3 regions of the Geodermatophilus sp. SYSU D00705 genome follow, and region 1 is predicted to be linked to each of the others. Evidence: predicted binding sites of a transcription regulator. Region 1 holds the regulator's gene; each other region holds the start of a gene.
The links. The regulator LexA, encoded in region 1, represses DNA repair genes until DNA is damaged. The targets are predictions, from matches to a motif close to TCGAACANNTGTTCGA.
Positions count from the first base shown of each region.

Region 2: the regulator LexA is predicted to act here: its motif matches at 967-982, upstream of ACI78Q_RS16320 (DUF222 domain-containing protein).
Region 3: the regulator LexA is predicted to act here: its motif matches at 1,081-1,096, upstream of ACI78Q_RS17995 (DUF6504 family protein).

Region 1 covers NZ_JBJGYT010000017.1:50,780-53,038, forward strand. Annotated here, with positions in the region: gene ACI78Q_RS14650 (hypothetical protein) at 1-707, shown strand, start outside; gene lexA (transcriptional repressor LexA) at 817-1,566, opposite strand.
Region 2 covers NZ_JBJGYT010000021.1:48,940-51,198, reverse strand. Annotated here, with positions in the region: gene ACI78Q_RS16330 (NAD-dependent epimerase/dehydratase family protein) at 1-65, shown strand, start outside; gene ACI78Q_RS16325 (glycosyltransferase) at 62-748, shown strand; gene ACI78Q_RS16320 (DUF222 domain-containing protein) at 1,000-2,211, shown strand.
Region 3 covers NZ_JBJGYT010000026.1:48,602-50,860, reverse strand. Annotated here, with positions in the region: gene ACI78Q_RS18005 (DNA polymerase III subunit alpha) at 1-102, opposite strand, end outside; gene ACI78Q_RS18000 (SAV_6107 family HEPN domain-containing protein) at 176-664, opposite strand; gene ACI78Q_RS17995 (DUF6504 family protein) at 664-984, opposite strand; gene ACI78Q_RS17990 (YbaK/EbsC family protein) at 1,212-1,724, shown strand; gene ACI78Q_RS17985 (GNAT family N-acetyltransferase) at 1,721-2,259, shown strand, end outside.

The DNA of each region.
Region 1 (2,259 bases):
GCGACAACCAGGGCACCCGCGACACCGTGGCCCTGCTCGCGTTGCGGCCCGACGGCAGCACCGCGGTCTACCGGCTCAGCTATCCCGAGGGAGCCCGGGACGTCGAGGCGCTCCTGCTGGCTCCCGACGGCATGCCCTACCTCGTCTCCAAGGAGGTGCTGGGCGCGAGCAAGGTGTACCGCCCGGTGACCGCACTGGTCGAGTCGGGGACGGTGGCGCTCACCGAGGTGGGCGGCGTGGAGTTCACGCTCACCGGGACCACCGGTGGGCCGGTCGGCCGCGCAGGTCAGCTCATGGTCACCGGGGGAGCGGTGTCGGCCGACGGGAGCCACGTGGCGCTGCGGACGTACACCGACGCCTACGTGTGGCCCCTGTCGGGCTCCGACGTCGCCGGCGCCCTCGCGGGGGAGCCGGTGCGGATGGCGCTGCCCGACGCGCCCCAGGGGGAGGCGATCAGCTTCACCGCGGACGGCAGCGGGGTCCTCGTGGCGGGCGAGGGGGTGCCCGGCGACGTGACCGTCGTGCCGATCGCGGCCGAGCAGGCCGCCGGCGGTCCGGCTACGGCGTCGGAGTCGTCGAGCGGCCCCCTGCCGGGCCTGCTGACCGCCTCCGACGGCGGCATCCCGCTGGTGCCGGCCGCACTGGTCGCCGCCCTGGTGGCCACCGCTGTCGTGTGGGTGGGCGGGAAGCTGCGCCGCCGCACCTGAGCCGTATCCGGGGGCGCTCCACTGCGGCCGGGCAGACCGCGCGCGAGGACGGGGCACGGCTCCCGTGGGCCGGTCCGCCAGGACCGTCAGGCCCCGGCGGACCGAGGGATCACACCCGGCGCAGCACCGTGACGACGCGGCCGAGGATGGTGGCGTCGTCGCCGGGGATGGGCTCGTACGCCGGGTTGTGCGGCAGCAGCCACACGTGCCCGTCGCGGCGCTTGTAGGTCTTCACCGTCGCCTCGCCGTCGAGCATCGCGGCGACGATCTCGCCGTTCTCGGCGGTCGGCTGCTGGCGCACGACGACCCAGTCGCCGTCACAGATGGCCGCCTCCACCATCGAGTCACCGGCGACCTTGAGCATGAACAGTGTGCCCTCGCCGACCAGTTCGCGGGGCAGGGGGAACACGTCCTCCACCGCCTGCTCGGCCAGGACCGGGCCACCGGCGGCGATCCGCCCGACCAGCGGCACGTACGTCGGGGCCGGGGTCTCGTCGGACCCGGCGGCGGCCGGCTGCGGGACCTCCACGGCGGTGTCACCGGGCAGGCGGACGTCGAGAGCCCGGGGCCGGTTCGGGTCGCGGCGCAGCCAGCCCTTCTTCTGCAGCACGGTCAGCTGGTGGGCGACCGAGGAGGCGGAGGAGAGCCCGACGGCCTCACCGATCTCGCGCACCGAGGGCGGGTAGCCGCGGCGCTCGATGGAGTCGCGGATGACCTCGAGCACGCGCCGCTGACGCTGGGTCAGGCCGTCGCCGGCCTCGCCCCGGTCGGGGAACGTGCGCACGGCTGCCGTCCCGGTGGTCGCCGGCGGGGCCGGCGTCCTCCGGCGGCTCCCCGACGTCCCACTCTTCTCCGCCACCGTCGCCTCCTCGCCGGCTGCCCATGCAGCGCGTCTCGTCCTTCCGGACCGACCGTAGCGCGCCGGACGCGCCCGATCAAACACGTGTTCGAAGTGGGGGCGGGGTGGTGTGGCTTTCGTCGGAGCCATCCGGTAGACATCGAACAGACGTTCGGATCGAACACGCGTTCGACGGTCCGGGGCTCGGCGAGAGGAGTGGTCGTGACAGGCGTGCAGCGTGCGGTGCTGGAGTTCGACGACGCGGTTCAGGTGCCGTGGCGGCCCCGTCTGCGGGCCGTCCCGTCCCCCCGCGAGCCGGGCTCCCCGCGGCGGGCAGTCGTGTCCCCGGCCCCGTCGCGGGCCGGAACGGCGCGGCCGGCGACCGGGTCCCCGCGACCGGCCACGTCTGCTCGGCCGGCGAGCGGGTCGGCGCGACCAGCCGCACCGGCTCGGCCGGCGAGCGGGTCGGCGCGATCGGCCGTGGCCGGGGGCGTCCGGCCCCGCGCGGCGGGTACCGGCCGCCTGGGCGTGCCGGGGCCGGCGCGACCCGCGCCGACGGGCGTGACCCCGTCGCCGTCGAGTCGTCCGGTGCGGGGTGGGTGTGGCCGTGCGGAGCGGCCGGCGCGCACCGGTCTGCGACTGACCCGGCGGGCCCGCCGCCTGTCGGTGGTCCTGGCGCTCGGTGTCGGGCTGGCCCTGGGATCCTGGCTCGCA
Region 2 (2,259 bases), on a different contig from region 1:
TGGGCTGGACGCCGACCGTGGACCTGGCCGAGGGCCTGGCGCTGACGTGGGCTGCCGGGGGATGAGCGGTCCGCGCGTCGCCGTCGTCGTCCCCGTGTACCGCAACGAGGCGACACTGGCCCCGCTCGCGCAGCGGGTGGCCGCCGCGCTGGCCGGCCGGGACTGGCGGCTGCGGCTGGTCATCGACGCCTCGCCCGACGACAGCGTGCGGGTCGCCTCGGCGCTCAGCGCCGCCGACCCCCGCGTCGCGGTCTCCGGGCTCACCGTCAACGGCGGCCAGCACGCCGCGCTGGCCCACGGCCTCGCGGCCGAGCCCGACGCCGACGTCTGGGTGTGCCTCGACGCCGACCTGCAGGACCCTCCGGAGGCGGTGCCGGTACTGCTGGACCGGCTCGCCCTCGGCGACGTCGACGCCGTCTTCGCCGGACGCCGCGGCGCCTACGAGTCGGCGGCCCGCCGGCTGAGCGGGACGGTGCACCGCCGGCTGGCCGCCCGGCTCACCGGGCTGCCGCCGGACGCCGGCGCCTTCCTCGCGATGGGTCCGGAGGTGCGCGAGGCGGTCGTGGCGGCCGTGCTCGGCGGCGGTGCGCCGAGCGTCGTGCTGGCCGTCGGCGCCACCCGCCGGCCGGTCACGAGCGTGCCCGTGGCGCGGGACCGGCGGCCGGAGGGCCGCTCCGCCTGGAGCAGCCGGGACCGCCTCGCGCAGTCGGCCCGCTCCCTGGTGTGGGCCCTGCGGCAACGCCGCTGACCTGCTCGAGAGGCTTCGCTCGGCGGCTGCGGTGGCCGGGCGGCACAGCCGCGCGCCGCGACGGTGGTGACGCGACCCCAGTGCCGCGCCCGCGAGGGCCTCCTGGCGCGGCGACGTGGAGGGCATCTCCGTAGCCTCCGCAAGACGCCTTCGTGATCTGTGGACATGGCTCTGAGCTGGGGATTCGCGTGGTCTGCGCCTTCTCGCCGGGATAGACTTCGAACACCTGATCGAAGGCGGCGGGAGGTGTCGTGGACGGCTTGTCGTCGGTGCTGGACGCCCTCGCCGGCGACGGCCTCCACGCACTGTCTGACGGGGAGCTGCTGGACCGCACCGCCGCGCTCGTTGCGTCCCGCAACCGCCTGGACGCCGAGCTGGCCCGCACCGTGCGCACCGCCGACGCCCGCCAGGCCGCCGCGCACGACGGGCTCAAGAGCATGCAGTCGTGGTTGCGCGGGCACGCCCGGTTGTCCGGCACGGCCGCGGCGCGGGTGGTGCGCGGCGGGCGGGCGCTGGCGCAGCTGCCGGCGCTCGCGGAGGCCTGCGCCGCCGGAGATGTCGCGGCCGAGCAGGTCGCCGTCATCGCCCCGATCACCAAGGACGACCGGCTGGCCGCGGCCGCCGAGCAGGGCGTGGACCTGGCCGAGGTCGACACCGCCCTGACCTCCGTGGCCAAGGATCTGCCGTACCAGAAGCTGACCCTGGCCGTGGGGCACTACCTGGCCCGGCTGGAGCCCGACGGGGCCGAGCCCGATCCCACCGAGACCCGGGCGGTGTGGCTCGCCCGGCACGCCGACGGCGGCCTCACCGCCCGGGTCGAGCTCGACGCCGTCGGCGGGGAGAGGTTCTGCACCGCCCTGGAGGCCCTGGTGCAGGCCGGCCGCGGCGCCGGGGACACCCGCACCCGCGCCCAGCAGCTGGGCGACGCGCTGGTGCAGCTGTGCGACAACGCCCTCGCGTCCGGGAGCCTGCCGGTGCTGCGCACCGTCAAGCCGCAGGTGATGGTGCGCATCGACCTGGCCGACCTGATCGACCCGAAGGCCGCCCCCGGCGCCGCCGAGACCGGCTTCGGGACCGCGATCTCCGCCGCCCGCGCCCGCTGGCTGGCCTGCGACGCGGCCGTCTCCCGGATCGTGATGACCCCCGACGGCACCCCGCTGGACCTCGGCCGGGACAAACGCGTCGTGCCCCCACACCTGCGCAAGGCGGTGGAGGCCCGCGACCGGGGATGTGTGTTCACCGGCTGCCAGGCGCCCACCTTCTGGTGCGACGTGCACCACCTGCGGGAGTGGATCAACGGCGGCCAGACCACCCTGGCCAACTCCGCGCTGCTGTGCGAACGGCACCACACCAAGGTCCACCACGGCTTCCGCGTGCACCGACAACCCGACGGCCGCTGGCGCACCTGGCGACCCGACGGCACCGAGATCGTGATCGGCCCACCACTGCTCACCGCCGCATGACACCGCCGACGCGGACAGCGCGAACCGGCGTGCCCCACCGCGCGTCCG
Region 3 (2,259 bases), on a different contig from region 1:
GTGCTCGGCGGCCCGGTTCACCAGGTCGGCCGGGTGGTTGGCCCCGTACTGCATGGAGTAGCCCGAGGCGACGTGGAGGTGGACGAAGGGGTCGGCGCTCACGAGTCCGACTCGCTGGCGCTCGTCGGCCGCGTTCGCGGGGCTGCTGCGCCCCCTGGTGAGCTCGCGAGCTCGCTCACCTCCGGCGACGGTGCTCGGAGCCGCCGACCACCCGGGGCCGCGCCAGGCGGGGCGACTCGGGCTCGGGCGGCGTGCTGCCCAGGCTGCTCTCGACCACGGCGAGGAAGGCGCGGACGTCGCGGACGAGGTCGTCGGCCTCGCGCTCGGTGACCGCCCGGGACAGGCCGGCCTCCGCGGCGGCCCGCTTGGCGGCGCCGGCGGCGAAGAAGGTGGCCCACTCGCCCAGCTCCGGGGCGACCTGGCCGAGCAGCACCCAGGCGCTGCGCGGCCGCCGGCGGCCGCCCTCCGGACGGGTGCGGGCGGCGAGCACCGCCGCGGCGGCGCGCAGGGCACCCAGGTGGGCGGTGGCGTAGCGCTGGCGCGCGTCGGTGCTCGCCGCCGCCTCCGCCAGCGCCCGGGAGGCCTGGTCGAGCAACTGGACGGCAGCCGGGGGCAGCGGTGGGGGCAGCGGCAGCTGGTCGGCCATGACGTGGACGGCGCCCATCAGTCGTGCACCCGCACGAGCGACCACTGGTTGGCCGTCGGGTCCCAGGACAGGTCGAAGACCCCGGCGAAGCTCATCCGGGAGCGCCCGGCCCGGACCGCCTCCAGCCGCCACACCTCGCGGGTGGCGACCAGCTCGGCGGAGGCGCCGCCGGCCACCCCGGCGTCCCACCAGGGCGCGGTCTCCACCCACGAGTCGAGCAGCTCGCCCACGACGTACCGCGACTGCCCGCGCCAGAACTGTGCCGGACCGAGCGGCCCTCGCTCCACCTGCACCTCCTCGCCGACCCGACCGCCGACCCCACCCAGCACCCGGCTCATGACAGACTCCCCACCGCTCTGCGCCGAGCGGCCGGCCCCGGCCCACCGCAACCGGGTGGGGAAGGACCCGGGAGCGGCGGGAGGCCGGCTCGCTGTTCGAACGCGTGTTCGAACGACGTCGAGTAGACCCGACCCCACCGACGACGTCAAGCGGGACGCGCGGCAGTGGGGAGATGCCGCAGCTCGCGCGGGCGCGGGCGGTCCGGGCCAATGGCAGGATCGGACCCATGAGCCGACCCGAGCACCCGCGGGTGGCCGCCTTCGCCCGGCTCCTGGCCGAGTCGGGCGCGACCGGGCAGGTGCGCGAGCTGCCCGGCAGCGCCCGCACCGCCGCCGCGGCCGCCGCACAGCTCGGCGTCCCCGTCGGCGCGATCGCCAACAGCCTGGTCTTCGACGTCGACGACACGCCGGTGCTCGTGCTCACCAGCGGCGCCCACCGGGTCGACGTCGTCCAGGTCGCGGCCCTGCTCGGCGTCCCCGGCATGCGGCCGGGCTCCCCCGACTTCGTCCGCCGGCACACCGGCCAGCCGATCGGCGGCGTGGCCCCGATCGGCCACCCCGAGCCGATCGGCACGCTGGTCGACATCGAACTGGCCCGCCACGAGCGGGTCTGGGCCGCGGCCGGGCACCCGCACGCGGTCTTCCCCACCACCTACGAGGAGCTGCTCCGCTTGACCTGTGGCACGGCCGCCGAGGTCGGCAACGGCCTCGTCGCCCCGGTGGAGGTGGTCGCCCCGTGACCGGCACGACCCCGGCCACCCGGGTCACCGAGCTCCCCACCACGTGGCTGCGTGACCACATGCACGACGCCCTGGCGATCTACGGCGCGGCCATGGGGTACTCGCCGTCGGTCGTCGCCGGCCGGTACGGCTACGCCATCCAGCACACCGAGCGCGCCGGGTTCCGGGCCGTGGGGGCGTTCGTGACGACCCCCGAGGGCGAGCAGCTGGTCGGGTTCGGCTACGGCTACCTCGTGGCACCGGGGCAGTGGTGGCACGACCAGGTGCGGGCCGCGCTGGACCGGCGGACGGCGAAGCGGTGGCTGCCCGGCGCCTTCGAGGTCTGCGAGCTGCACGTCCACCCCGACCACCAGAGCCGCGGGTTGGGCCGCCGGCTGCTGCACGCTCTGGTCGCCGACCTGCCGTACCCGGCGGCGCTGCTGTCGACCCCGGACAACGACACCAAGGCCTTCCGGCTGTACCACGCCGACGGCTTCGTCGACCTGGCCCGCAACCACCACTTCCCCGGCGACTCGCGGCCGTTCGCGATCCTCGG